3 regions of the Halomonas sp. TG39a genome follow, and region 2 is predicted to be linked to each of the others. Evidence: predicted binding sites of a transcription regulator. Region 2 holds the regulator's gene; each other region holds the start of a gene.
What was found. Region 2 encodes FliA, which starts transcription of late flagellar genes. Its sites were predicted from a motif close to CTAAAGTTNNNNNNNNNNCNGCCGATA; they were not measured.
Positions count from the first base shown of each region.

Region 1 (9,625 bases), 1.1 Mb from region 2:
AGGTGGAAGCAGCTCCTGTGCCTCTAAAAATTCCAGCGCTTTTTCCTGGCTAACATCGGCTATCAACTCAAAAGCAACATCATGTGCTGCGAAGCCTGAACTGAGAATAAAGGCGAGCTTCATCCTTTCTTTCTCGCTTAGGGTAGCCATGCGTTCGTGACTGGGTAGAAAGAGCACATCGCCGCTCTCTTGCTCTGTGGCGCAGGCTGTTTGGGCGCTTAGCTTTTCTGGCAAATGACTGTAGTGGCTAATATTATGAAAGCGGTAAAAGCGGAAGCCATTGCGACTCGCCCAATGCTGTAGCTCTGCCAAATTGGGCTGTTTTTCATGAGTCAGTTGAAACGCGACACGCGCCTGAATTAACAGTGTATTGGCGAGCGTTTTTTTGCCATGCTCGAGCACAAGCATAGTATCGCTTAGCTCATCGAGAATCAGCCAGTCAAGATTGCCCAATCCGTCGATACTATCCAACGCCACGGTAGTAATGGGCAGCTCTGCCAAAGGCTTGGCGCCTAGATGGTGCCGCTTGGGAAGTTTTTCGAGCGGTAGCGGTGAAAGAATACTGGTCATTTCAGGGGCTACACAGGCGTACAGCGTTTTCGGCTTTCCATCTCCTAGCAGTGCGTGCTGAAATAACTGTATATACTCACTACCTTCGTATTGCTTGGCCTCCTTTATTTCACTGGCGGGGTCAAAGGCGACAATACCAAAGGCTTCCGTCGCCGCCATTTGGTCAGCAAGGCCGCTTTTGATCAAGCTAGCGCGGTTGTCGAGTACCATGATTTTACCTTTTATTTGCCAGGTAAAATCATCGGTAAGCCACAAACGGTTAACTTGTGGTTCGTTGCCCTGCTTGGCTCCAGAGATAGCACCAACCAACTCTTTAAGTGAGTTATCAACCTTGAATTCAGGTTTAGTTGCCAGATAGGCTAAGCGCTGACGATGGCGTTTCTTCTGAATAATGGCAAAGTCTTTATTTCCAGCGCGCAAGTTTACCAGCGGAGTTAAAGCAGTAATTAGCCGCTCCGTGGCGCGGTCGAGATGGTGCTTCTCTTTCCCCACTTGCCAAGCGCGCGCCACCAAATCCTGATACATATCTTCATCGTCGAATAGACTGATGACTGCATCCACTAACGGTTGAAGCTCGTCATCGCTGAGCAGATGTTGGTAGGGCTCTTTATAGCACTCATCCGGAAAATCATAAGAGAGGCCAGCATCGCCAATCATTTCGGGCATGCCACCGCGGTTGGTGATTAGCGCTGGAATACCGTTGAGCATCGCCTCGGCCAGCATACGCCCAGAGCTTTCCCACCATAGGCTAGGCGCAACAACCACACGAGCTCGACTGTAAGGGCCGCGCATATCGCTGGTGTTGGGGGTCACTACAACATTACTTAACGCGATACGCTGCTCCCCCATTCGACGAGTGGTTTCACGCAGCACGGCGGGCCAGTCAGCCCGGGCTTCTACCACTTCAAGCTCAATATCGGGTCTTTCTCGCTCCAGCTTTTCGGCCAGTTGCACAAATACGCTCGCGCCCTTTTGCCAACTAGGGTTAACAAACAATAGTCGCTTACGTTCATGGTGTTCGGCAATGAAGTTTTCTGGAGCGATAAACTTGCCTACCGGATTGGCGGTATAACCAACCTTTTTGCGGTACATATCAGCCGTAGCTTGGCTATCGGTGAGAATCAGATCCACATCACGACACCAGCGTGGTGATTTATAGTTGCCGTTCGCTAGGTAGAAAGCAACAGGTATACCGCGATCTCGTGCCTCATCGGCAATTAGCATGTCAAGCGTTTGGCCGCCGTAGAACCACACAACATCCGGCTTAAAAGAATCCAGCATGTAGAGGTACTGACTATACCAAAGCCCTTCTTCATGCGTCGTCAAATGATTTCGATTGTGACTATAACTCACCACCAACTTATGCGTGAGCGCGCCATCTTCAGCTTCTATCAATTGGTGTAGATGAGCGCTCAGGTCAGAGAATTTTTCTTTAAGCCGCCCCATTCCCTTTGGGTTATCGAATACGGTCGCGCCCAGCACTTGAACGTCATAACCACGAGACACCAGTTGCAGCAACATTTGACGCACGGTCATGCTGGCGCCGCTGGAGGTATCCAACAAGCAAAAGGGATTGGCCCAAAGTATGCGGGGCCTGCGTTTTTGAGTAGCGGATGCTTGAGTTTGCTTAACCATGAAGCGGCTCACAGGAAAAATGGCAATGTGCCTAGCTTACTGTGCTAGGGCAGTGAGCAAAGGCGCGAATCCGCCAGTATTTAGGTAGGTGTTCTCTCGATCAGCACTAACTTAAAGGTGGGGCAAGCAAGAAAAAGGGGCTTAATTATCGATGGCTAACAATTTCTATTTTTTCATGACTTAACTACAATGTAATTACTGAGTCTACAGGCAAAAAAACGGGGCCTGTTGGCCCCGCGATACTTTCTCTTGCATCATACCGACTAAGGTATTAGCCCAGCAGAGACAATACAGACTGTGGCGTCTGATTAGCCTGTGCCAGCATGGAGGTACCGGCCTGCTGAAGGATGTTGGCGCGTGTCATGTTAGACACTTCCACCGCATAGTCCGCATCTTCGATGCGCGAGCGGGCTTCAGAAAGGTTGGTAGAAGTGGTCGCCAGATTATCGATCACTGAGTCAAAACGGTTAAGCGTAGCACCAAGAGTCGCACGATTGGTGTCTAGCGCTTCAGTGGCAGTATCAACTGCATCTACTAAAGCCTTGAAGTCAGTATGTGCAACACTACCACCACTTTGGAGCGTAAACTCCATTCCGTTACCCGCATCAGCAATTACACCGCCGCTGGCGGTATCTAGATCCAGGCCATCAACTGTGGCATCAAGTCTAGAAACGCTAATAACGTCCTCAGCTTCAGTATTGGAGCCAACCTGAATATTAAGGGTAGCGCCGGCACCACTTGCTACGTTTAGCAGGTTAGTACCGTTAAAGTTGTTGCTGCCAGCTACGCGATCAATTTCAGCTAGGCGCTCGTTGATCTCGGTAACGATCGCATCACGGTCTTCTGTAGCGTTGGTGTCGTTGGCGCCCTGTACCGCTAGCTCACGAATACGCTGCAGGTTGTCGTTGATTTGATCAAGACCGCCTTCCATGGTCTGTACCAGAGAGATACCGTCGCTAGCATTACGGCTAGCCTGATCCATACCTTTGATTTGGGCAGTCATTTTGTTGGCGATGGCTTGGCCAGCAGCGTCGTCAGAGGCGCTGTTAATGCGCAGGCCAGAAGACAAACGCTCTTGCGCTTTGGCCAGCATAGACTGAGAGTTAGACAGGTTGTTCTGGCCAATCAGGGCCGTAATGTTGGTGTTGATTACAGACATGTGAGTGCTCCTCGAAATTTAACTGGCCTTGTGGCCTGCTTAGCGGCACTTGCGTTGCCGTTATTATAATTAACGGCCTCCCCACCAACTTCTTTAGAAAAAACCGTTCTTTTTTATGTAAACTACTGTAACTCATCTGATTGATGCGACAACTGCTTATTAACATCGAATTTTGGATATCTGCCTTAAATAAAAACGGGGCCTACTGGCCCCGTCGTTACTTTCTTTTGACATTACTGGCTAAAGGATTAGCCCAGTAGAGACAATACAGACTGCGGCGTCTGGTTAGCCTGTGCCAGCATAGAAGTACCCGCCTGTTGGAGAATATTCGCACGCGTCATGTTAGACACTTCTACTGCGTAGTCGGCATCTTCGATACGTGAACGAGCTTCAGAAAGGTTGGTAGACGTCGTCGCCAGGTTATCGATCACCGAGTCGAAACGGTTCAGAGTAGCACCCAAGGTTGCACGACTGGTATCCAGCGACTCAGTTGCTCTATCAACCGCATCAACTAAAGTCTTGAACTCTTCGTGAGTGGCACCTGCACCTGAAGCATCTGCAACTGTAAATTCGCCAGCGGTCACTGCTGTAGCACCAGATACAGTGTCTTCTAAACCAAGTCCGCTAACCGTGGCATCAAGCCTATTAACACTAATAACATCTTCAGCTTCAGTGTTGGAACCAACCTGAATATTAAGAGTCGCGCCAGCGCCACTTGCAACGTTTAGCAGATTAGTGCCGTTAAAGTTGTTGCTGCCCGATACACGTTCAATCTCTGCTAAACGTTCGTTGATCTCGGTAGTAATTGCAGCACGGTCTTCTTTGGCGTTGGTGTCGTTGGCACCCTGTACCGCTAGCTCACGAATACGCTGCAGGTTGTCGTTGATTTGGTCAAGGCCGCCTTCCATGGTCTGTACCAGGGAAATACCGTCGCTAGCATTACGGCTAGCCTGATCCATGCCTTTGATCTGGGCTGTCATCTTGTTGGCGATGGCTTGACCAGCAGCATCGTCAGAAGCGCTGTTGATGCGCAGGCCAGAGGACAGACGCTCTTGCGCTTTGGCAAGCATAGACTGAGAGTTGGACAGGTTATTCTGGCCGATCAGGGCAGTAATGTTAGTGTTGATTACAGACATGTGAGTGCTCCTCGAAGATTAACTGGCCTATTGGCCTGCTTAGCGGCGCTTGCGTCGCCGTTATGTTAATTAACGGCAGGCCCGCCAAATTCTTTAGAAAAATTACGCTTCTTTATGTAACTTACTGTAACTATTTCAACTGCACTCTGAACTACTTTCTTAATTGTTGTTCTGCATGTTGCCCAGCATACTGAACTGCTGGGAGAGGTAGCTGCTCATAGAGTTCATTTGGGCGATCAAACCATCCAATTGCCCAAACTGCTTACGGTAACGCTCTGTGCTGCGCTCGATACTAGCCTCCATACGAAGCTTACGCTCGTCCAGGCTGTCAACCCGCTGCTCAGCACTAGTCACTGAGCTTTGAATGATGCCGTTTTCTGCCGTAATGCCTTCAAGCGTGGCGTTTAAGCGCCCAGCAAAGCCGCCTTCTTCGGTTTCGCCCGCAAAGAAGGCAGATAGCCCCTCTGGGTTGTTGGCTACTGCATCGTCCAACTTATCCTCGTCGACCTTTAATCGCCCCTTCTCATCAATGGCTATGCCCAGTTGTGAAAGGCGTGAAATATCGCCGGTGCCGAGGTTGTCAGTAATATCCCGGCGTAGGCGGTCTTCAATGGTGCGCACGGTGCGGTCACCCACTAGCTCGCCAGACGTTTCGCCTTCGCCGTTGTATGCGGTCATTCGGCCAACGGTGGATTTCATTTCGTTATAGTTTTTAACGAACTCGTCAATGGCTTCTCTTAGCGACGCATCATCACGCTCAATCACCAGCGTAACGGGGTCTCCAGAGGCCTCTGTGAGATCAAGCGTTACGCCTTGGATGGCCTCTTCAACGCGGTTGGTTTTACTGGTGATAGTAATGCCATTAACATTCAGCTCAGCGTCCTGACCTGAACGCTGGGTGGCTGCATCCATGGTCAGCGACGCTAAGCCTGAGAAGCCCTCCAGTGAAGCATCTTGGCCCGTCTCTTTTGAGCTCAGCGCTAAGCGGTACCCAGTGCCATCATTAACGATAGAAGCGGTTACGCCAGCCTCTTTATCCGCATTGATCTGGTCACGAACATCCGCCAGCGTACTGCCCGCTGAAATAGCAACGTCGTAGCTTGTTTGTGTTCCGCCAGCACCAAAGTTAAGCGTTAGCGTCGCATCGGCTGCTGTTACCTCTTGGTCTAGCGCTACGCTGTTGGAAGCAGCGCTGCCTGCGCGAGCCAGTTGGGTAACGGTTACTTCATAGCGCCCGGCATTAGCGGTTTCGCCTGCGGTCGCCAATACGCCATCGCCCGTCACGGTGCTTTTTTGCTGCTTAAATGTAGCGGCATCGTTCAACGCAGCAATAGAGGTTTGCACGCGATCCATCGCTGATTCAAGGCGCCCATAAGCTGAAATTTTGGTTTGCTGAGCACTTTTCTGCTCTAGAATAGGCACAAGCTTTTGCTGTTCGGCCGCTTTTAGCTGATCCACCAAACCTGAAAGATCTAATCCAGAACCTACACCGAGTGCTGTGATCGATGCCATGGGGTTCATTCCTTATAAGAAGTAGAGAAAGGTGTCTAGGTAATCTATCGGCTGCGGAGGAGCAAACTTTAGAGTTAATGCCTTTTTTAAGCTGTTTTTAAAGCATTGCAAAGAAAAATGCCCAACACACTGTGCCGGGCATCTTGTAAACTATTAATTTAGCTAGCTTATCAGCCTAACTTAACCTTGCTGATCAAGCACTGCAAACTGCTGGGTCAGATAAGCACTGGTTGAGTTCATTTGCGCTACCATGCTGTCCATCGCTTGAAACTGTGTGCGATAACGCTCAACGGTTTGCTCGATACGGCTTTCCGTTGTCGCATAGCGGTCTTCTAACGAAGCAAAGCGCCTTTCAGACGAATCAACGGCACTTTCAAGGCGGCCACCTGTTCCCACCAAGCTTTCCAGCGATGAGGCTATTTGCCCTGCCATGCCACCCTCTTCGCTATCGCCTGCAAAAAAATTGGCTAGCTGATCCGGCTGATTAGCAACAATGCTATCTAACTTATCTTCGTCAATCTCCAGCTTGCCATCCACTTGAAGTGAAATACCTATATCCGACAACACGCTAAAGCCATCGCCGCCGACAACACTGCTAATTGTTTGACGAAGCTCTCGTTCAACCGCGCGGGTCGCGGCATCGGCGTTCAACCCCGCCGACTGACCAGTCTCTTCGTCAAACGCTGTCAAACTGGTAATGGTGTCCTTGAGCGTGTTGAAGTCATCAACAAAGGCCGTGATCTGCTCGCGGATAGCCTCATCATCCTGCTCAACGCTTACAGTGCTCGTCGCACCAGCCTCAGCAAGGTTTAAGGTAATGCCTTGAATAGCGCCTTCCACTTGATTGGTAGGGCTAACAATATCGATTCCATTGACGTTAAACTCTGCATCCTGCCCCGCTTGAACTACCTGGGCATCAGTCGTTTGTACATCGCCCGCAAGAATGTCTGAAAAGTTTGTGCTTTCAATACTCGCGTCCGCACCCGTTTCCGTTGAATTTACTGCAAGACGATACCCTTCACCGTCGTTGATAATAGAGGCGCTTAAGCGGCCATCACTCTGTTGATTGATAGCATCACGCATATCTTCGAGGGAACTGCCATCGGCAATGGTAATGGGATCCATAGCTCCGTCAGCAAGAGTAAAGGTTAATGACTGCTCCCCAGTCACTATGCTTTCATCTGCTGTTTCCAAACGCTCTGTTACTAGGCTACTGGCTGTAGCTAACTGGCCGACCTGCACTTCGTACTGACCTGGCTGGGCCTCATTGCTGCTAACAGCGCCAACGGCACTGCCTTCTACATTGGTTGTTAAGCTCTCGAATGACGCCCCATCATTGAGTGCTTCGGCTGAGCTTTGAAACTGCTCAAGCGCGCTTTGCAACTTACCATAGGCAGATATTTTCGTATCTTCAGATTGGAGCTGTGCCGCAATAGGCTCAAGCTTTGCTTGTTCTGCCGTTTTTAATTGCTCCAGCAAGCCATTCAGATCCAAGCCAGAACCGATGCCTAGTGATGTAATAGCAGCCATAAGACCAATGCCTTTTTTGAATACATTTAGCTACGCTTGCTGCTTTCAATTAGCGTTCCTTCATTAAGCGATGCGTAGCACTTTTCTTTAATACAATTACCTTAAAACCTCGGCTAGGTGAAGAATAACTTAAATTTTCTTCTTCATCTTTTCGTATTAAGACGTTACTTCAAGTAACTAAACGTAATAGATACACCCATTACTCAGAAAAATGACGATAATAAGTTCATCTTTTAGTGGGTCTTTCTAGTTGCTCTTTCTCCCCACCCCTATGTAACGCAAACCTGCCTCTTCAACAGCCATTGGCGTGTACAAATTACGCCCATCGATAACGACTTTTTCCGCCAGTTGGTCGGCTAACCAAGCGAAATCGACGCTGCGAAACTCTTTCCACTCGGTGCAGATAACCAACGCATCGGCGCCTTTGACTGCCTGAATGCGATCACCGGCGAGCATTAAGTCATCCCGTTCGCCATAGATACGGCGGCATTCCGCCATGGCTTCGGGATCAAAGGCTTGCACCTTAGCACCCGCTTGCCAAAGCGCTTCCATCAATGTGCGGCTTGGGGCTTCACGCATATCGTCGGTGTTGGGCTTAAAGGCTAGCCCCCACACGGCAATGGTCTTGCCACTTAGATTGCCTAAGTTATCTTGCAGTTTTGTGAACAGCGTTTGCTTTTGGCGTAAATTAACCGCTTCAACAGCACTGAGCAGTTCCGGGGTATAACCTAACTGGCGCGCGGCGCGCTCTAGTGCCTGAACGTCTTTGGGAAAGCAGGAGCCGCCGTAGCCACAGCCTGGGTAAATAAAGTGGTAGCCAATGCGCGGGTCACTGCCGATTCCTCGCCGCACGTCTTCCACATCCACTTCAAGCCGTTCGGCGAGATTAGAGATTTCGTTCATAAAGCTGATTTTGGTGGCGAGCATGGCATTGGCGGCGTATTTGGTCAGTTCGGCGGCCCGTACGCTCATAAACATCAGTTTTTCGTGGTTGCGATTGTAGGGGGCGTAGCACTCTTGCATATGCGCTTTCACACGCTCGCTTTCGGTGCCGACGATAATCCGCGCACCGCGGGTAAAGTCTTCGATCGCAGCCCCTTCTTTCATAAACTCAGGGTTCGAACAGACGTCAAACGCGAGTGATGTACCACGCTGTTCGAGTACATCGCTGATAACCGCATGGACTTTTTCGGCGGTGCCCACGGGCACGGTAGATTTATCAATCACCAGCTTATAGCTATCCATATGCTGGCCGATCGTACGCGCTACCTCTAGCACATAGCGTAGGTCGGCACTGCCATCTTCATCAGGCGGCGTTCCCACGGCGATAAACAGCAGCTCGCCATCCGCTACCGCTTGGGCAGCATCGGTGGTAAAGCGTAACCGGCCCGCCGCGACGTTGTGGGCAACGATGGTGCTTAGCCCAGGCTCAAAAATCGGCACTTCTCCACCATTAAGCTGATCAATCCGCTCAGCGTTAACATCCATACAGGTGACTTGATGGCCGACATCGGCTAAACAAGCGCCTGCAACAAGGCCGACATAACCGGTTCCGAATACACTGATCTGCATGACTTATTAACTCACTAAAATACGTAACAGCGAGCGTAGCACATTGGCTTAGCGTTGATGAGCTCGATATTAGAAGATCCGCTCTGAATTATAGACCTTGGTCTAACATTGACCTTGGTTTATAATGCACTGCAACAAGCCCGATTTGGTGCTGACCGCAGGAGAACATGCTATGACTCCGGGACTTATGACTTCAGAACTCACGCAAGAGCCCTCATCCAAAGCATCTAGTGGGCTATCAACAGCCGCGAATGTTCAACGCAGCCTTCGCCAGTGCTTATCGATTGCCGCTGAGCTGCTCTACGATAATGGCCATGTGCTCGAAACCATTACCTTGCCCCAGCGCGGTTTAGCCCGTCGTGAATTGCTCACGCTGAGTGCAGCAGCGCCCACTTGGGCAACCTGTCAACAAGTAATGGAAGCCAGTGAAGCCGCCACCTTCAATGAGTATGGCCGCTTTGTATTGACTCGCCTTGGCCGCGAAATAATGTTTGATATGTTTGGCCAGGGG
Region 1 is NZ_JQLV01000001.1:2,584,447-2,594,071, forward strand. It holds gene U738_RS22960 (glycosyltransferase) at 1-2,205, opposite strand, end outside; gene U738_RS11560 (flagellin N-terminal helical domain-containing protein) at 2,477-3,364, opposite strand; gene U738_RS11565 (flagellin N-terminal helical domain-containing protein) at 3,613-4,500, opposite strand; gene fliD (flagellar filament capping protein FliD) at 4,660-6,012, opposite strand; gene fliD (flagellar filament capping protein FliD) at 6,193-7,542, opposite strand; gene U738_RS11580 (UDP-glucose dehydrogenase family protein) at 7,789-9,114, opposite strand; gene U738_RS11585 (hypothetical protein) at 9,302-9,625, shown strand, end outside.
Region 1: the regulator FliA is predicted to act here: its motif matches at 6,058-6,084, upstream of fliD (flagellar filament capping protein FliD).

Region 2 (10,078 bases):
AGCCGCGGCGGTAGAGAATCTGCTGAATCGACCAGGCAATCGCCGCCACTTCCGAATCGTGGAACATCGGCTTGTTCCAGCGATTCATGCCACAGCGCACCAAACCTTTGTCCCAGGCTACTTTGCGTAGATCCGCCACCGCCTGGGTAACGTAACCACCGCGCGCCGCCAGCGACAGGCTTCGCATGGTCGCGGTGATCCACTGGTGCTCGCTGGAGAGCTGCCCTGAGGGGAAAAAGAACTCTACTGGCCGCTCAATCACCACGCGCTTGCCACCAATCACACCTTCCACCGGCATAAACGATACTAGCAGATAGACTTTCTTGCGCCCCTCCGCGCCTACGTATGAAATCTTTTCCGACACTGCCTCTAAGGTGCCTTCCGGACGGGAAGGAATACGCACCGTTAGCGGATCTTCATCCAGGAGTTCAGGAGCGGGCGCGGCCTGTTCCTGCTGCTTGATACGGTAACCAACAATTTTCGAGGTAATTTCAACAGCCATTGGGATATATCTCCGTTTAGCAAAGGTGTGCGTTAGTGAATAGAGCCGCTTAGCGCGGCATCACCATTTGCCGTAGGTGCCCTCTTTTAAGCCATCAAACAAGTTGGCAGCGTTATGCTCTTCACCGTCATAAATCACCGTCTCGTTGCCATTTAGCTCTAGCGTTTCACCGTTTTCCAGCTCAAACACGTAGGTGGTGTTTTTAAGGTCATCTTCACGCACCAGCACACCCTGGAAGGCCTCAGGATTAAAGCGGAAGGTTGTGCAGCCTTTCAAGCGGCTTTCATAGGCCTGTAAATAGAGCCCCTGGAACTGCTCAAAGGCAAAGTCTGTCGGCACATTGACCGTTTTCGAGATCGCCGAATCCACCCAGTGCTGGGCAGCGGCCTGAACAGCGACGTGCTGCTCAGGCGAGATCGCGTCAGCAGTGACAAAATAGTCAGGTAAGTCGCTTTCTACTGCGTCTGCGGCGATAAAGTGACGGTAGGCGGCCAGCTCAAACGACACCACCTCGACCTGCTCTTTGGTCTTTTTACCCGACTGAATAATATTGCGGAAGTAGCGGTGCGAGAACGACGGCTCAATGCCGTTGGAGGCATTGTTACCCATCGACAGGCTGATGGTGCCGGTCGGCGCAATCGAGCTGTGGTGGGTAAAGCGCGCGCCGTGCTCGGCCAGTTGCGCCACCAACTCCGGCTCATGCTCGGCCACTTGGGCCATATATTGGCTGTAACGGGCGTGCAGAATGCGCCCTGGCACTTGATCACCCACTTCGTAGCCATCTTTAGCCAACTGTGGCCGCTCACGCAGCATTTTGGGGGTAATGGTGTGCTCCTGTTCGAGCACCGGCGCCATGCCCTTCTCTTGAGAAAGCTCCAGCGCCTGTTTCCAGCCCTCAATGGCTAAATGACGGCTGACTTCATCGGTGAATACCAGTGACTGCTTAGAGCCGTAGGGAATCTTTAACATAGTAAGCGTCGACCCTAAGCCTAGAAAACCCATGCCGTGGCGACGCTTGGCTTCAATCTCACGCTGCTGCTGAGGCAGCGGTAGACCAGCAATTTCCACCACGTTGTCAAGCATACGGGTGAAGATCGCCACCACTTTGCGATAGCGTTCCCAATCAAAGCGCGGCTCGGCGCCAAAGGGGTCAATCACAAACTTGGTCAGGTTCACTGAACCCAGTAAGCAGGCACCCTCAGGTGGCAACGGCTGCTCGCCACAGGGGTTGGTAGCGCGGATATCCTCACAGAACCAGTTGTTGTTCATGCGGTTCACTTGGTCGATCAGGATAAAGCCGGGTTCGGCGTAGTCGTAGGTAGAGGACATGATGGTGTCCCACAACTCCCGCGCTTTGATCACTTCAACAATGCGGCAGGCAACGCGGCCTTCGGCATCTACCGTGTAGCCCTCTTCAACCACCGGCCAGTCGCGGTAGATCAGGTCTTGCGCTTTAACGTCCTCTTTCTCACCAGGATGTAGCGGAAAGGCCAGCGGCCAGTCGGTATTGTTTTTGACCGCTTCCATAAACTCGTCAGTGATCAGCAGGCTAAGGTTAAACTGCCGCAGGCGACCGGCTTCACGCTTAGCCTGGATAAACTCGCGCACGTCCGGGTGGCCCACATCAAAGGTGCCCATCTGGGCGCCACGGCGGCCACCGGCAGAGGCGACGGTGAAACACATCTTGTCGTAGATATCCATAAACGCCAGCGGGCCGTTAGTGCCCGCGCCAGCGCCAAACACAAAGGCACCCTTATGGCGCAGCGTCGAGAAGTCGTAGCCGATACCGGCCCCGGATTTCAGCGTCATGCCCGCATCGACCACCGAGTCGAGAATATCGCGCATGGAATCACGAATGGTGCGCGAAACGGTGCAGTTTATCAGGCTCACCGCCGGCTTGTAGGCCTCAGCGCCTGCGTTGGAAAGAATACGCCCGGCAGGAATGGCGCCATTTTCCAGCGCCCAACGAAATTTCGGCAGCCACTCTTCGGCTTTATCACCTTCCACCGCAGCAAGAGCACGTGCAACCCGTTCAAACGTCGCCCCGACGTCCTGATCGACGGGCTGGCTATGACGATCCTTAAGACGGTATTTGGCATCCCAGATCTCCCGCGAGGGGGCCTGCATCGGGACGTCATTAGAGGTCTTGATAGCCTTAGCAGCGGTGCTCATGTCGCAAAACTCCTTCACAGCGGGGTGAATATAGCGCTCAAATGGGACGATTATAGATGGTATCGAGGTGAAGTATAGACACGACTTAACACCATATGAGGCACTTTTTTTAAATTTTTCTACCATATATAGAAAAATCAGCACCTTACACTTTTGTCCCTCACCTACACGCTATAGACTGGTTTTTCGGTTAATAGTCTAAGGATTTTGGTTAGATGGCTCAGATCATGACGGCAACTACCTTAATAACGACAGCAATGGCCGTCTCATTGCTGATCGCAACGCCCATGGCTAACGCAGCCACATTTAATACCGACGACGTCAGTACCCATGATCATTGGCACTCCATGACGCTCTCACTGGGAAACGAGCGCCACTACCGGGCGGTGGAAGCCCACAGCTACTCAGACGCGACGCTGAGCCTGAACGCCACGCCGGGAGTATGCGATTTACCCTGGCTGGAGATGCGCGTCACCCTTGAGCAGCAGCAGGGGGAGAGCCGGGCGGTTAATCTGGTGCCTACTCGACTACGCGTCGATGAGCAGCCCGTCATCGACACCATGGCCGAATTTATCACCGAGCGCGGCGATGACGGGTTTTATGCCCACTTTTATTTAAGCGACTTGGAATCCCTGATGGCCGATATGCGCCAGGGCGAACAACTGTTTCTCGGCTTTGACCAGGAAGAGCGCGAGCCTTGGTATATGACCTTTAGCCTGCAAGGCGCTGACGCCGCGATTAACCGAATGATGACGCAGTGTGAAAGCCACGGGGCGGCCACTCAATAATTCAATAAAGTATGAATTATTAAATTGACATCACGGGCTCTAGCGCCATTTCGACGCGGTTGCGTCCGCCATGCTTAGCGCGATACATAGCGTCGTCGGCCCGTGAGATAATGGTTTTGCAGCTGTCCCCCGTCTGCCAAACGGCAACCCCAATACTCACCGTAATCCTTTGTTCAAGCCCTTCTATACGCAGCTCTGCGACCAGCGAGCGCAGTCGTTCGGCCAGGCCAATAGCGGCGTCAATATCCGAGTGGGTCGCCAACACAATAAACTCTTCACCGCCCCAGCGGCCCAGGTGGTCGCAGCCACGCAGCGCGTTTTCAACTAAGCGTGCAAGGGCCACCAGCACATCGTCACCCACGCTATGGCCGTGGGCATCGTTGATCTGCTTAAAGTTATCCACATCAAACAACAAGAGGGCGAAGGCGGCCGCGTAGCGCTTGGCGGCCACTAGCTCGGCATTGATCGCCTCTTCAATGCGGTACCGGTTCCACACCTTGGTGAGGGGATCAAAATGGGCTAATTGCTCCAACCGCTGGTTGGCCTCGGCAAGAGCTTTACGCTCGTGCTCCAGGTGCATATTCAGCGAGCTAATTTCATAGGCTGAAATGGCCAGCGTCAGGTCTTCACCCAGGTCGACCGCCGCTAAGCGCTCTACCCGCTGCCAGGCTTCGCTCTTACCCACCACTTCCTCATGCCAAGCAACCGACGGGGTCACGAGCGCCACCGGTTGAGGATGGGTTGCAGGCTGCATCGCCCAATACAGCGTTTCCACCTGCTCGGGGCGAAAAAATATCAGCCAGGCGCGCTGAGTTGAGCTCATTGGCAGCGGCACCGCCAAGGCTCCGCACTGCTCGGGCATGGCCAGCGAAGCGGTTAACGTCTCTTTGGCGATTTCGCGCGTGCACCAAGGCCCGCTATGCACGTGGGCTCTTTCCAGACGTAGCACAAACTGGCTAATGGCTTCTGGGGTCGGCGTCATGCCTGCTTGATAAGCGCCGCCATTCACCCATAGCACTACACCATGGGCGCGAAACAGCTTCATCCAGGTAGCCGCCTGCTCCTGGAGTAGCTGCTGGGGGCTTTGTGGCTCGCTACGCGCTCGGGTACTCAGTGCCAAGCTATCCTGAACCCGCTGCAGGTAGCGGGCTTCTTGTCGCGCCCGGAGCAGCAGTAAGCGCTGGGTGGCCATCTGCACCAAGGTACGAACGGCATCACGTGCCGACGGCTCAACCGAGTGCGGCGCGGCCGAGTGGCAAAACACTAGCCCCCATAAGCCGGTATCACCCTGCATTGCCAAACTGAGTGAGCCGCGTACCCCCAGCCGGTTTAAATAGCGCTGCCGTTCCGGGGCAGGCGCGCGTAAAAAGCTGCCACTAAGGCTTGCTCCCGAGTAGGCGGGCGTCAGCGTTTCAGGCGGCGCATCGACGTCTTCAATTAACCGTACAGGGTAGTGTTGGTAACTTTTGCGCAAGGCAGCTGGGAAGTCGCTGGCGGGAAAGCGCTGCCCCAACAGCGAGGGCAGCTGTTTTCCTAGCGCTTCGGCAACCATCAAACCATGCCAATCGCTATCAAAATGGCACACCGTCACGCGATCATGGCCGGTAAGCTGTTGAATCGCGTTAACCAAGGAGTCGAGCAGCTCTTCCTGATGGGTGGCTTCCGCTAAGCGCATCAGCCGCTCATTGACGGTGCAGAGCAAGCGGCGCTTACCCTGGGGATTTAGTGGTTCAATCTCGACGATAACCTGCTCGCCTACCCGGTAAGCATGGAGCTGAAAACGCACGTTGCTATGCTTGGAACGAATAAACACTAGCGGGCCGGAAAGCCGCTGCTGCCCGTGCATTTCGCGACGCACCCGCTGGCTTAGCCGTTTCCCCAACACACAGCCAAGGGTGAGCTGCCCATTTTCAGGGCGCTCAACACCGGTTAAGCGGGTTAAGTTAGTGCTACTGGCTTGGATGCGTCGACAATCAGCATCTAATACCAGCAGGGCACCAAACGACTGCAATCGCGGGTGGTACATGGACACAAACGTGGCCTCGCAATCTATTCACCCTCGACCTGCTGTCTTAGCAGCAGCTCTACGCGCCGGTTGGCAGCTCGCCCATCCGCGGTTGCGTTCGGTTCCATGGGTTGGGTATCGGCATATCCGACGGCCCGCATACGTGAAATATTGAACCCTTGGCGCTCTAAGTGCCTCACCACGGCGATTGCCCGCGCTGATGAAAGCTCCCAGTTCGAGGGGAAGCGAGCCGTTGAAATCGGCACGCTGTCGGTATGCCCCTCCACCGATATCTGGCCATCAAAATTCGTCAGCACACCGATAAGGCTTTCAACCACGCCTCGCCCTTGGGGGGTTAGTACCGCTTGGCCGCTGGGGAATAGCAGGCTGGTATCAATCCGCAGCGTCACCCCTTCGCGGCCTTGCGAAACGCTGACTCCAGGAATATCAAGCCCGTCAAACTGCGGCTGCACCCCAGCGTGGCGGGGCTGAATCCCGGTGGCTAGAGACGCCAGCGGCAATGATGATACCGCGCTGGCCGAACGCATGAAAGCAGTATCAGCCGCTTCACCGCCGCCCGGCGGCGTCAGTGAAAGCAGCAGTACAAAGAGCGTGATCAGCAGCGTCAATACATCCAGATAGCTGGTTAACCAGCCCTCTTCACCATCGCCTGGCGACGGCGTCATTTCCAGCGCGTGGCGTGTATCGCGGTCTAGCATCGGGCCTACCCCTTGGCCGCCGAACTCACCGACGAGTCAGGCCTGGGTTTGACGCTGTTATCACGAATTTCATCGTGGTAGTTAGCCACAAAGGAGTTGAGTGTCTCTTCGATAAACGACGGCAGGCGACGCTTGGTAATCAGCGAAATACCTTCCAGCACCATGTTCATGGTAATCAGTCGCTCTTCGGTGCGGCGCTCTAACTTCACCGCAATCGGTTTAAACACTAAGTTGGCGAGTAAAATGCCATAGAAGGTAGTCAGCAGGGCCACCGCCATGCGCGGCCCAATCACCTGCAAGTCGCCTGCATCCATGACTTCCAGCATATTGACCAGCCCTACCAGGGTACCGATCATGCCAAACGCAGGCGCATAGGTGGCCATGGTGCGAAATATTTGTGCCTCGGCATGCTCACGCGCTTTAAGGCGGGCGATGCGCCAGCGCAACATGTCAAAAATTTCGTCCTCTTTGGTGTTGGCGATCACCAGTTGGATCCCGGTGCGCAGAAACGGATTGCGGGTATGCTCCAACTCGCGCTCGACCGCGCGCACATCGCCTTTAAACCACAGCCGTGACATATCGACCAATTCGCGGATATCGTCACGCATATAGGTATTTTCGCGCCGAAATACCAAGCCCACCAGCCGTACGACACGCAGCACCTCTTTCAGCGGATAGCTGATAAAGGTCGCCGCCAGGGTACCGGTCACCACGATGGCCAGACCCGGAAAATTGATAAAGCTTTCAGGGGACTCTGCGGTTAAAAACAGCACGCTCACCAACAGCAGTATGCTGGCAAATATGCCTATCAGCGTCGAAGGATTCATCCACGGCTCCTTGCCGGTCACAAGTGAGTAAAAAGAGGTGTTATGCCGAGTCGTGTAAGCGAGCGCGTAAACGACTTACGGCCTGGCTGTGTAGTTGAGAAACGCGTGACTCCGTTACGCCCAACACAGCCCCTACTTCCTTGAGGTTGAGTTCTTCTTGGTAGTACAGCGCCATAAGCAACTTTTCACGCTCTGGCAGCGCTTCAATCGCATCAATCAGCGTTTGCCGCTGCTGTCCATCCAGCAACTGCTCGAACGGTGAATTGCCCAGTTCATGACTGATAGGCTCGCCGCCATCGGCGACTAGCTCTTCAAACGGCAATAGCTGGCCGCTGTTGGTGTCGTTAAGGAGCTGCTGATAGTCGCTCAGCGGCATCTCTAGGTGGTGAGCAATTTCGTGCTCTTCCGGCGCTCGCCCGAGCTGCTGCTCTAATTGGCGAACGGCGCGGTCAACCGCCCGCGCTGAGCGGCGTACGCTGCGCGGCAGCCAGTCGCGGGTGCGCAACTCGTCCATCATCGCACCGCGAATACGTTGACTGGCAAAGGTCGCGAAGGTGGCTCCCTGGGTAGCGTCGAAGCGCCCCAGCGCTTCCAGCAGCCCCACCATCCCGGCTTGAATAAGGTCGTCGAGCTCAATACTCGCTGGCAATCGAACCTGTAGCGTCAAGGCCTGACGTCGCACTAATGGCATGTATTGAGTCAACAGCTCATTTTGTTTAATTCTGCCCTGTGCTGTGTACATATTCTCGCCTCGCGGCTATCCAGCCTTCACTGATAATTCACAATCATTTGCAATCCCTGCACCCGAACAGGCCGCTGACCTGGACGTAAGGCGAAGCGAAAATGCAACGGCGCATCGGCGTCTCGTCCCGCTAGCGCGGTAGTAGAACCCCGCATACCCGTTAACGCAACGCACTGCTCAGGATGGCACAGCCAAGCGTTTAAGTGCGCACTGGGGGGGTAGTGAAACTGCCACTGTATACGCCCAAGCTGGCCTGACTGCAGGCTGGCGACGTCGGGTGGGGTGGCCGCCTGACTACTGCTTGCCCGATCACTCATCGCCACCATCAGTCCCGGTATCTGAGTGCTCCAGCTACCGGGCGCTGCCTGGGCGCTCCCCGTTAAACCTGCCCATAGACACCCTGTCAGCAGCGCCGCGATCAACGGCAGCCGCCCTGTTAACGGCCAGCTTAGCATGCTTGGTCTCCTTGGCAGAGTGCGCTCATCGTGCAAGTACCAGTAACTCCATATTTAAGTAGTAATCAGCAGCCTCACGCAAGTTATCGAGTAGCCCCTGGCGCGGCAAGTGCGGCTCATGGAGTGCCAGCAAACGACGCGGCCCACCACCCTCATGCAACTGGCGCAACGTACGGAACATGGTCGCAAACGCATCGGCATCGCTACTAATCCACAGCGCCCAGCGGCTGTATTGGTCGCTCAGTTGCGCAAGCTCAGACGTTTCCGCCATGACGATGCGAATATCCCAGTCATCAGGCTCACCGGCCCAGTTTCGACCTAGCGTTGACCACTGCCCCAGACGTGCTTTGACCTTACTCACCTGAACTACGCCGCGACCGGGCAGCCCAACTACTATAAGCGGAATTTTGGGCCTGGGCGGCGCCACCGTCCTGGGCTCTTCCAGCGCCGCTCGCGTCGGCGTTGATAGGGGTGAAACGTGTTCGGCCACAGGTTCTGCCGCCGCAACATCAACCGCCCCCTCAGCCTGCTGCTGTTGGCGCTGCAGGTTTGCCCACTTGCGCAGTCCCGAGGCTTGATCTTGTTCGCTCACGCCACACCCTCTCGACTCACACTGCCCATTTGACGAATCGCATCCCGCGCCATAAAGGCGTAGACCAGCGCATCAAGCATACCGGTATCGCGGCGGCGACGGCTGGCGCCTAGTAGGTTGAGCAGATCGCCGCGCAGCGTCTGCGCCTCCTCATCATCGGCAACATCGAGATGCCCAGCGACCGACGCCACACCGCTGGCCATTAACAGCCGTACTTCGGCATTGAGATCACCGCTATCGGCCTCTTTTAACTGCTGCCACGCGCGCCGCGTCAAGGCGGCCAAGCCTTCACTTTGCAGCTGTGTTAACAGTAGCGAGAGCACCTCAGCCCCCAGCCGTGCAGGGGTTAGCCAGTAGCGGCGCGCTACCACTTTGGCACTTTCCGGGTCGCGCACTTCCCCGTACCAGGCGAGCAGCGCAGTGCCACTGGCGTCCTCAACCTCGGCGTAGACCGTCCAAAGTTGCACCGATTGGCCACGAAAACGCACGCCTACATGATGCGTTAGCACACTGTCATCAAACAACTGACGGAGGGTCTGGCGCTCATGGTGAAAGAGTACCCTATGACTGGGGGCTACTTGGCTGACCCAGGTCAAATGCTCGGCTTCCAGCCAGACGAGCGCCTCCGGTTCGGGAAAGCGCGGCAGTAGGTGTACCGCGACGCCGGTTGACTCTGACAGCGCGGCTAAGCGCGGCTGCCATCCCGCGACGTGGCGATGCTGCAGCCAGGGTAGCGCCAGCCAGGCGCCATCTGTGTCCAGCCCTATGTCCGGCATTGCCCAGTCGCAGCCGCGCTCATTGCGCCGCGCCGACCACGCCATCCCTAAGGTGGTTTCCGCCGCGGGATAGCCGGCGAGCAGTGCGTCCAAACGCTGTTCCTGCACACGGCTCGGCAGCGAGGCTAGGTTCCAGGTCTCTTCTAGTTCTGCAAAACCGGTGACGCGTTGGCGCAGCCTCGCCAGTAGTGATGACAAGCGACGCCCTTGGCCCAGTACATCCCGGGACCAGCGCGGCATTGCCATCGGGGCTTCAGCACTGTGGGCCCGTTCACGCTGCGGCGTTGCCGTGCTTAGCGCCTGATCGACTAAAGCGTCGGGAGTGGCAATGGCCATATCTTCGGGCACCTGCTGGCCATTGGAACCAAACAGCACACGCATCCCGTGACGCATAATAATATCTAGCACTGGCGCCAGCCGCCCCGCTTCATCCTGCTTGGTAATAATACAGTCATCGAGCTCTGCGCCCGCCGCTCGCGCGGCTTGGCGATAGCGCAGCA
Region 2 is NZ_JQLV01000001.1:3,721,328-3,731,405, reverse strand. It holds gene U738_RS16800 (hypothetical protein) at 1-502, opposite strand, end outside; gene U738_RS16795 (adenosylcobalamin-dependent ribonucleoside-diphosphate reductase) at 563-2,674, opposite strand; gene U738_RS16790 (hypothetical protein) at 2,890-3,462, shown strand; gene U738_RS16785 (sensor domain-containing diguanylate cyclase) at 3,482-5,488, opposite strand; gene U738_RS16780 (OmpA/MotB family protein) at 5,512-6,186, opposite strand; gene U738_RS16775 (motility protein A) at 6,192-7,013, opposite strand; gene U738_RS16770 (RNA polymerase sigma factor FliA) at 7,054-7,755, opposite strand; gene U738_RS16765 (flagellar protein FlhE) at 7,782-8,210, opposite strand; gene U738_RS16760 (hypothetical protein) at 8,236-8,802, opposite strand; gene flhF (flagellar biosynthesis protein FlhF) at 8,799-10,078, opposite strand, start outside.

Region 3 (10,078 bases), 1.2 Mb from region 2:
CAAAAAACTCCCGCGGCTGGGGCTCGAACACCACCACTGTCAGCGGCACACTCCAGCGCGCCGCATGCTCACGGCACTGCTGCAGGATGGCTTGATGGCCGCGATGCACCCCATCGAAATTACCAATGGTCGCAACGCAGCCACGATGAGCCGCTTTCAAGTTGTGCAGACCTCGAATGACGCGCATGGCACCTCAGCCGTTGGAGGATATAAAGCCCCTGATTATAACGAACACGCCCGGCGGGGTGCAGTTACGATTGCATTTTAAAATGACGAATGCGCAAACCCAGTGCAGCCAGCCAAGCAAAATAAAGCGATCCGCCCAATACCACTAAGCCGGTGACCCAGCTTACCCGCTGCCAAAGGCCAAAGGTAAGCCACGCCTGCCAGTCGGGCGCAACAAAGTAGAGCGCCGCACACATTAACCCACTGCCACCTATTAACTGCACCGAATACCGCTTCCAGCCCGGCTGAAAGACCAAAACGCCTTGCTTATGCAGCAAATAGCCCAGCAGGCCAGCATTTAAGAACGCAGAAAGCGCGGTGGCTAACGCTAACCCGGCATGGGCTAGCGGCCAAATCAGCAGTAGGTTTAACACCATATTAGCGACCATGGCGATAATACCTACCTTTACCGGTGTTTTGGTGTCTTGGCGGGCAAAAAAGCCCGGCGCCAATACTTTGATCAGCATAAAGGCCACCAAGCCAAAGGCATACGCGCGCAGACTCATGGCCGCCATTTGGATGTCGTTATCGGTCATCGCCCCGTAATGGAACAGCGTAATCAACAACGGTTCGGCCAGCACCGCCAGCGCCAGCGCCGCAGGCAAGCCTAACAGCAATACAATGCGGATAGCCCAATCGAGCATGGCCGCAAAGTGCTCTTTGGACTGGTCAGCATGGCGTTTAGACAGCGCGGGCAGAATCACCGTACCAATCGCCACCCCAAACACGCCCAGCGGTAGCTCTACCAAACGATCCGAATAGTAGAGCCACGACACGCTGCCCGCCGCCAGCAATGAAGCCAAAACGGTATCCAACAACAGGTTAATTTGCGATACCGATACCCCAAACAGCGCTGGCCCCATCAATTTCAGAATGCGTCGCACGCCCTCATGGGCAAAATTTGGCCATGGCGTGGGCATCAACCCCAAGCGCAGTAAAAACGGCACCTGAAAAACCAACTGCGCCGCCCCAGCAATCAGCACGCCCCAGGCCAGCGCCATGGCGGGCTCTTCCATTAGCGGCATTAAAAACAGCGCCGCACCAATCAGCGAAAGATTCAGCAGCACCGGGGTAAACGCAGGCACCGCGAAGCGGTTCCAGGTATTCAGCACGCTGCCTGAAAACGCGGTAAGCGAAATCAGCAATAAATAGGGAAACGTTAAGCGCAGCATATCTGCGGTCAGTGCCAGCTTTTCGGGCTCGCTGCCAAACCCGGGGGCAAACACCCAAATCAGCCACGGCGCACAGAGCATAGCCACAGCGGTAATCAACGCCAGCACTGCTGTTAAACTACCCGCAGTAGCATTTAGCAGCACGCGGATCTCTTCACGGCTACGCTGGGTGGAGTACTCTGAAAGCACCGGCACAAAGGCTTGGTTAAACGCCCCTTCGGCAAACAGACGGCGCAGAAAGTTAGGGATCTTAAACGCCACAAAAAACGCATCGGCGCCATCCCCCGCCCCCAATAAGGTAGCGATGACCACATCGCGTGCCAGCCCCATCACCCGCGACAGCATGGTCATGGCACTAACCACAAGACCAGAACGCATTAGCCCACGGCGGGCTATCGCGGTGTTAGGGGACGTATTGGGTGCTTTATTCACCGTCATAAGCTATCCAGAAGAAACCATCTAGAACACACCATCCAGAAGAGACTCTCTAGGAAAGATCACCTAAAAAAGACCACCTAGAAAAATCATCCAGACACAAAAAAACCGGCCGCAGCCGGTTTTTTTTATGGCGCCAGCCGGCTTACGCCGCCAGTGCCTTAATACGCTTGTTCAAACGGCTCTTCAGGCGAGCTGCTTTCTTCTTAGACAGCACGTCTTTGTCTGCAATACGGTCAACGACCGGCTGCATTGCCTTGAACTCTTCCATTGCCTTGGCGTGGTCGCCGGTGCCGATCGCTTTCACTACACGCTTGATGTAGGTGCGGACCATGCTGCGCTGGCTGGATTTCAGGACGCGACGGTTCTCGGCCTGGCGGGCGCGCTTGCGAGCTTGCTTGCTGTTCGCCACAGGGTATCTCCTTGGAGAATAAAGGTTGCCGACAAAACGGCAACGAAATTAAATATGTGTTCGCCGGCTGCGCTGTCACAGCACGACGTTTCCGCAACAACCAATTGTTTTGGCTGGGATATCACCCTACCAAAGTGTGTAACAGGCAGTCGAAATTAGCTGCCCATTCACGGGACTTGTCTGAGAGGATGGCGTAGTCTATCACGCGCTAGGCGCGCTTGCTAGCTGTTGTCAATGTGAACATAGAGCCAGCAGGCAACCTCACTCACGGTGCCTCCTGCCCCATAGGCGCTAAAATTTTGCGTAAAAAGTGGCGTGTTCGCTCATCTTTGGGAGCAGTGAACAGCTCCTCTGGTGGTGCTTGCTCGACGATGCCGCCGTCATCCATAAAGACCACTTGATCAGCTACTTCCCGGGCGAACTGCATTTCGTGGGTGACCACGATCATCGTCTGGCGCTCTAACGCTAACTGTTTCATCAAGCTCAACACCTCCTCTACCCATTGGGGGTCAAGGGATGAAGTCGGCTCGTCAAACAGAATCACATCGGCGTTGGCCGCCATCGCTCGGCCAATTCCCACCCGCTGCTGCTGGCCGCCCGAGAGCGAAGCCGGGTAAGCATCCGCCTTATCCGCCAGGCCAATGCGTTCCAGAATCTCCCTCGCCCGCGCATGGGCTTTAGCTTTGGGCAGCTTGTCCACCACGATCATGCCCTCACTGATATTCTCCAGCGCGGTTTTGTTGGCGAACAGGCCATAGTTCTGAAACACAAAAGCCGTACGCCGACGCAGCGCCAAAATATCCGCCCGACTGGCGCGCTGGGTATCGACACTTAAATCTCCGACGGTTAAGCGCCCCGCGTCCGGGCGCTCTAAAAAGTTAATACAGCGCAGCAGCGTTGACTTACCCGTACCAGAAGGGCCAATGATCACAATGATTTCGCCCCGAGAAAGGCTCAAGTCGATATCTTTAAACACCGTGTGGCCGCTAAAACGCTTGGTAATGCCTTGCAGCGAGATCATCGTTGGTAGGCCTTATTCAGGTAAATTTCCAGCCGACGCTGCCCCCAGGAAAGCACTTCCACAATCGCCCAATAGATCAGCGCCACCAGCAAGAACGCTTCTAAATAGAGGAAGCTGCCCGCGGCCTCTTTTTGCGTGGCGCCCATTAATTCGGTAACCCCCAGCGTAAAGGCCAACGAGGTCGCTTTAATCATATCGATGAAGTAGTTCATTAGCGTCGGCGTTGCCACGCGGGTGGCCTGGGGCAGAATAATACGCCGCATAAGCTGCGACTGGGTCATGCCGATGGAGAGCGCAGCCTCGGTCTGGCTGCGGTCAATCCCCACAATGGCAGCGCGAATGGATTCGGCCATATAAGCAGAAAAGTGCAACGTTAGCCCCAGCACCGCGGCGGTAACGCCGGTAATAGAGATCAATGCACTTATTAGCTGCGGCAAGCCATAGTAGAAAAGGAACAGCTGAACCAGCAGCGGCGTGCCACGGAAAAACGAGATAAACAACAGCGCAAAGCCGTTTAAGAATGGCACTTTTGACACGCGAACCACCGCCAGCAAGCACGCCAGAATCAGCGCAAACACCATGGCAATCGTCGCCATTTCCAGCGTGAGCGGCAAGTAGCGCAGCAGAACCGGCAGCAGCCCCCACATATACTCAAGGTTAAGCATGGTTATTCAACATAGTCATTCAACACGGTTATGAAACACAGTTATGAAACACAGTTATTAAACACCGCCATTCAAAATAGCCATTAACAATCGCCGCATCGCGTATCAGCAAACGGCCGTGGCATTGCCACGGCCGCGTAGAACGGATAAATCCAGCGGTTACGGCTGGGTGATATCAGTATCAAACCACTTTTCGGATATCTCGCGCAGTTCACCACTTTCGCGAAGCTCAGCAAGGGCTGCGTCAACGCGGTCACGTTGCTCACGACCCGCCTCGTCATCACGAAACGGCAGCGCATTCTCAATGGTCGAGAACGGCTGGCCAGCCAGTTCTAATGGTAAGCCTTTCTCTTTAATGACCTGCGTAGCACTCACGCGATCCATGACAAACGCCTCAACACGGCCTAGTGCCACATCTTGCTCAATGTTGGACTCATAGGTGCGAATATCGATTTCATCGGCGTTCGGCTGCTCACGCAGTAGCTGCTCGTAGTTCGAGCCCAGATTAACCGCAACACTTTTGCCGGATAAATCTTCCACACCTTGAATGGCATCATTACCAGCCCGCACTACCACCTGCGCGCCGTCATACACGTAAGGCGAAGTGAACACATACTTCGCTTCACGCTCCGGGGTGATCGTAATCTGGTTAGCGATGGTGTCAATACGCCCAGACTCCAGCATACCTGCCAAGCCCGAGAAGCTAGCCGTAACGAACTCAATGTCATCACCGGTGATCTCACCCACGGCGTTCATTACATCAACTTCAAAGCCTTGCAGCTCGTCCTGCTCAACGAAAGTAAAAGGAAAATAACCACCGGACATGCCCACACGGAGCGAATCTGCATGAGCAGCGGCGGCAAACAACCCGCTGGCAACACTCAACGAAAGCGCGGCCAGGGTGAGATTGAGCTTACGGGGTAGTGGCATGAGTCTGTTTCCTCGTTGGTCGATAGTGCGACGATGCGAATAGCCAAACAAATAGTCATGAAACATTAATGTCGGCTATTTTACCCCTACGACAAAAGCATACAAAAGAATATTAAAATTAATTTTTATTCTCTTATTGAATATGCTGTCACAAAGGGCTTCATGGCTACTTTTGTTTGATAGCCAGGAACGTTTTAGGGGTAGCAACTTGGCGTTCTGCATCCAACACGCTTCCGCCTAACGCTGCCAACTCCTGGGTAAACGCAACCAGCTTCTCCAACTGCACCTTATCAAAACCGCGCCTACGCTTGGGCTTTTTGAGGATCACACTTACGCCACCGATTAAGTGCTCTTCTTGCAGGAAGGCCTCTGGAGAGGGCATCACTCCTGGTGGATAGGCATTAGCAATCCGCAATGGATTTTGCGGGGTAACGCCTGGCACGCTGTAAACCTGAAAGGCCGCATCATAGTGGGCCTCCCACTTTTGCAGGCTCGAGAACAGCTTTTTGTTGAGTGCGATATCCGGTTGATCAAACATCACAAACAGTACATGAGTGCTCTCCTCTACCGCCACAGGTGCCACCTCCTCTACGCTATCTTCACTCTCGGGTAACGTAGAGGAGGTATTCATCTGTTTAGCAACAGCTGGGGACTCAACGGGGGTTTCATTGCTCTCATCGGCTGGCGCTGGCTGCCCAAGTCTTAGCCACTCTCCGCCACGCCACATTCCGCCTTCGAGTACGCCTCTACCGCTTAGTAAGAAATACATGCCAACGACCAGGCTGTTGAAACTCAACCAGCCTGCAGCAATCGCTAAGGTTACCGCCAGTTTTTGCGGATCCATGGGGTGTTTTCCTGCCCAATGACGAACGTAAAATTTGGGCACCCGCAAGCCGACGAGTGCCAAGATAACGACTCATTATCGAGCAAACGCTGGGAAGATCAATTTTTGCGGGCTAAGTCATTAGTGGTAGAGATTTTAGAAGAAGCAAGTCCAGTAGGTGTTGGGGCTCCCACAATTAACACACCGATCGGCTAGTTAATTAATCCAGCAGAGAAAGCACGCTTTGTGGATTCTGGTTGGCCTGAGCTAGCATCGAGGTGCCAGCTTGCTGCAAAATCTGTGTACGCATCATATTAGATGCCTCTACAGCATAGTCAGCATCCTCAATTCTCGACTTAGCAGCTCCCAAGTTCACTTGCTCCTGGCTCAAGGTGCCAATGGCAGATTCAAAGCGGTTGTTGAGCGCCCCGTACTGACTTCGATAGCCATCAACCTGCCCCATTGCCTGCTCAAGCTTCTGCATTGCTTCTAAAGCCTTTTCTATAGGATCCAGTGCCACCCCTTCAAGTCCCAACGATTGAGTGTCAGAAGGCGTGGGAGCGATCGTGATGGAATCCATTTTCTGACCAACACCAGCACTAACCACTATGTTTGTAGGGGTGCTAACGGGGGTCGACACCGGTTCTGGGTCGTCGTATTCAATCGGCATGTCGTCCCAAGTAGCCCTGGCATTAAATGAACCTTGGCCTACCACGAAAACAATCAGGTTTTCCGTTACTTTGTCGAAAGTTACTCGCTCCAGCATATTTTCCGATAGATTGCCGTTGTTAAACTCGGTACCGTCATCATCAGCCGATGCCTCATCAAGCCGATCACCGTCGCCGCTATAGGTAATTTTCATGTCGTTATAATCAAGCTCAACAGGCGGCGAGTTTAGGTCATAGCTCCCCGCTGCATCTTGAAGCAGGCTAGCATCGTAGCTGGCCCCAGGCTCAAACCCATTTTCAGCCGTGAGTAGTGAAGCATTAATATCCGTAACGTCTTGTGACTGCCATACATGGTCAGGATGAGCCCCATCAATGGGCGTCCCTATCAGGTGCTTCCCATCTTGAGTGAATATCTGAATGTCGTCATCCAAACCTAAAGAGTTTATCTCCAGCGTGACGTTAGTCGCACCCGCAGGTACGTAAGCCAATGAAACTGTACCGGAGGTAAAACTCTCAAAACCAGGCCCAAGAAGCTCAGTAATATGAGCTGCGTCGCCTAGTTTAACCGGCAATGGCCGTGGTTCCGCGGGTGCGAGCGGCGTCTTACCAAACGCCTCTGTAATGAAAGCGAGTCGGTCGACCTCCTCTGCGAGCTGCTGATACTCGGCATTGATTGAGGAACGGTCAGCATCAGAGAGGGTGCCATTGGCGGATTGAATGGCGAGCTCACGAGCTCGTTGCAAAATATCGTTAATACTATCAAGACCACCTTCGGCAGTTTGCATCAGTGAGATGCCATCGTTAATGCCTTGAGTTAACGTCTTTCCAGCTTGAAGATTGGACTCCATGCGGTTAGCAATAGCCTGCCCGGCAGCATCATCCTTCGCCCCATTGATACGCAACCCCGAAGAAAGGCGCTCGATTGCAGTCTCCATGGCAGAGTGTGAGCGCTTGAGCTGGTTCTGACCGTTTAAAGAGAGCAGATTCGTATTAATCACCGCCATTCAGGACATCCTTGTATACAGTTCGTTAAATTGAGTAACGGCAGGAGTGGTCGAAACTTTAAGGCTTGATAGAGAAAATACTTAAATTTCATGGAATTCCGGAGCAATACTTTCCGTAAACCAGTAGTATCAAGGTGACCGTCGGAATGTGCTCTCTTGAAAATGAGGTAATACCGTGACCTCCACTTTTATCCACCTATCTCCTGCTTGGCATGAAATACAGTGAACACAAAAGAATCATGAAGGCACGTATTACCCAGATCCCAACACGGCCTCCTTCACTGGCGTGTTAGCTTTCACATCTATTACAACTGTCTTTCCGATAATGTCTTTAAGCATCTTGGGCGGCAGTCCATATCCTGGTCTTACGCTTCTTACGGAATCCCCTGTTATTACATCACCCGATTTTAGATCCTTAACAAAATATAAAGACCGGCGGAATTGAACGTTACCTTGTTCACTAGATTTACGGCCGTAATCCACATCACCCAGTGCTTGCCAGGCCGTCTTGGTATCACGGCATAAGTCTGCAAGTTCACGAGGTTCGAGCGAAAAGCTATCATCCGGGCCACCACCATTTCGATTGAGAGTGAAATGCTTTTCGATGATTGAAGCACCAAGTGCCACACTAGTGACCGCAGTAGTATTATCAAGAGTATGGTCAGACAACCCCGTTACTAAACCATGCCGCGCGATCATATCGGGTATGGTACGCAGATTGTAGTCAGAGGCGGGAGCTGGGTAGCCACTGACGCAGTGCAAAACCGCCAATTCTTTACAGCCGCCTTCTCGGGCCGCTTCGATGGCCTCAGAAATCTCCTCTACATTGGCCATGCCAGTGGAAATAATCATCGGCTTGCCGGTGCTGGCCACGTATTTGATTAGGGGTAAATCCACTGCTTCGAACGAAGCAATTTTGTAGGCTGGTGCGTTGAGATCCTCTAGAAGATCAACCGCTGTATTGTCGAAAGGAGAGCTGAAGATGGTTATCCCTAGCTTGCGGGCATGCTCAAACAGCGGAGCATGCCATTCCCAGGGCATGTGTGCCTCTTGGTAGAGTTCGTATAGTGTACGACCGTCCCAAAGGCCACCTTTGATCTTGAACTCTTCGTTAGCACAATCCAGCGTGATTGTGTCAGGTCGGTAGGTCTGTATTTTAACCGCATCGGCGCCCGCTTTCTTTGCCTCTTCAATTATTCTCTTGGCATTCTCAATACTACCATTATGGTTGGCTGACAGCTCAGCGATAATATAGGGCAAACAAGAGGGGCCAATTACACGCCCAGCAATTTTTATCATCATATAAAAGTTAACTCCTTAAAATGCTTGCCATTCGTTGTAGAGAAGTGCATAGCCAATGACATCATGATAGGCCTGACCATCAAAGTGATGATCGCGTAGACAAGACTCTTGTTTAAAACCTAAACGTTCATGAAATTTTCTTGAGCGCGTATTATTTGCGAGCGCTTCGCCACATAGCTTATGCAATTCCAGTTCAATGAAAGCGTATTCTAAGGCGGCAATACCTAATGAATGGCCTCTGCCTTTTGGTACCTTTGGGGAAAGGTAAAACCCCCACTCCCCTCTCTTCGCCCTTGGGTCTATAAGTTGGATATTAACGAAGCCAAACGGTTGACCATCTTGCTCAGCTATCAGTAAGTGGCGGTTAGGGTTTTGTTGTGAACGTAGAAACCACTGACGGTGCTCACTCTCACTTATTTCGTGCTGCGTATACATATTGCAACGCACTTCAGGTGCGTTGCGCCACTGCAACAGCATGGCAAGATCCGCTTCTGTCAGGGGTCTTAAGTTCGTTGAGTATGTCATGCAATTCTACTTTTTTGTAACAAGACATGGCAAAGAAAATCAATACCTTGACCTGTAGTGAGACTGGCAGCAGCCTCGCTCATTTGCCACAAAATCCCCCTCTCTAACAGGCTATTCATCTTCCTCGACAAGTCACTTGTATTTACACTATCAAGAAAAACTGCCGCACCAGCACTATTAAAAGCCTCGGCAATCGCTCGCTGGTTATCCGCTAACACCAACAGTAGGGTAGGCAACCCCAGACAGCAGCGCTCCCAGGAAGTGCTACCCGCTGCACCGATAGCTAGATCCGCCTCCGACATACGTCGCGCCATATCACTGACGTTAACCACCACCTCAGTCGGCCAAGGCAATGCGTTTGCCTGTACTTTGACCTCATTCAACCAGGGCGCCGTTGCGCCCATAATTACGCTAATCTCACAACCGTCAGGCAGATCACACTGCTTGAGAGCTTTCAATACCTGCCCCGTTACATTGTTTTTATCGACACCACCAAGACTAACTAGCAAACGCTTAAATCTGGGTTGTTTCCGACGGCGAGCAAGACTAACTTCTCTCCATTGGGCAAACTCTGGGCGCAGCAAAGCAAACTCTGGGCCGATAAGACAGTGGCAGTACGTGGGTACCAAGGCAGTATAGTCCCCGGCCTCTCGTCCAAGATTTTGATCTAGCAATACATCTGCAAGATGTTCCCGATCAGCGAGATCATCGATAACAAGTAGTCGAGTTTTAGCTGGGCAAACATCTTCTTCCCAACGAGCATCCAACGCGTAGTGATCAACGACTAGCCAGTCAGGTACATGATCTTCATAAATGGACCGGCAGGCACCTGCATCGGTTTGCCATGGAGCTCCCAGCCAGTGGGCGTGATAAGGCAATGCGAAGTCTTCTGTCAA
Region 3 is NZ_JQLV01000001.1:2,568,805-2,578,882, forward strand. It holds gene ribF (bifunctional riboflavin kinase/FAD synthetase) at 1-187, opposite strand, end outside; gene murJ (murein biosynthesis integral membrane protein MurJ) at 252-1,835, opposite strand; gene rpsT (30S ribosomal protein S20) at 1,978-2,244, opposite strand; gene U738_RS11490 (amino acid ABC transporter ATP-binding protein) at 2,510-3,265, opposite strand; gene U738_RS11495 (amino acid ABC transporter permease) at 3,262-3,930, opposite strand; gene U738_RS11500 (amino acid ABC transporter substrate-binding protein) at 4,090-4,860, opposite strand; gene U738_RS11505 (hypothetical protein) at 5,027-5,704, opposite strand; gene U738_RS23590 (flagellin N-terminal helical domain-containing protein) at 5,904-7,355, opposite strand; gene pseI (pseudaminic acid synthase) at 7,608-8,657, opposite strand; gene pseH (UDP-4-amino-4,6-dideoxy-N-acetyl-beta-L-altrosamine N-acetyltransferase) at 8,673-9,182, opposite strand; gene pseG (UDP-2,4-diacetamido-2,4,6-trideoxy-beta-L-altropyranose hydrolase) at 9,179-10,078, opposite strand, start outside.
Region 3: the regulator FliA is predicted to act here: its motif matches at 7,391-7,417, upstream of U738_RS23590 (flagellin N-terminal helical domain-containing protein).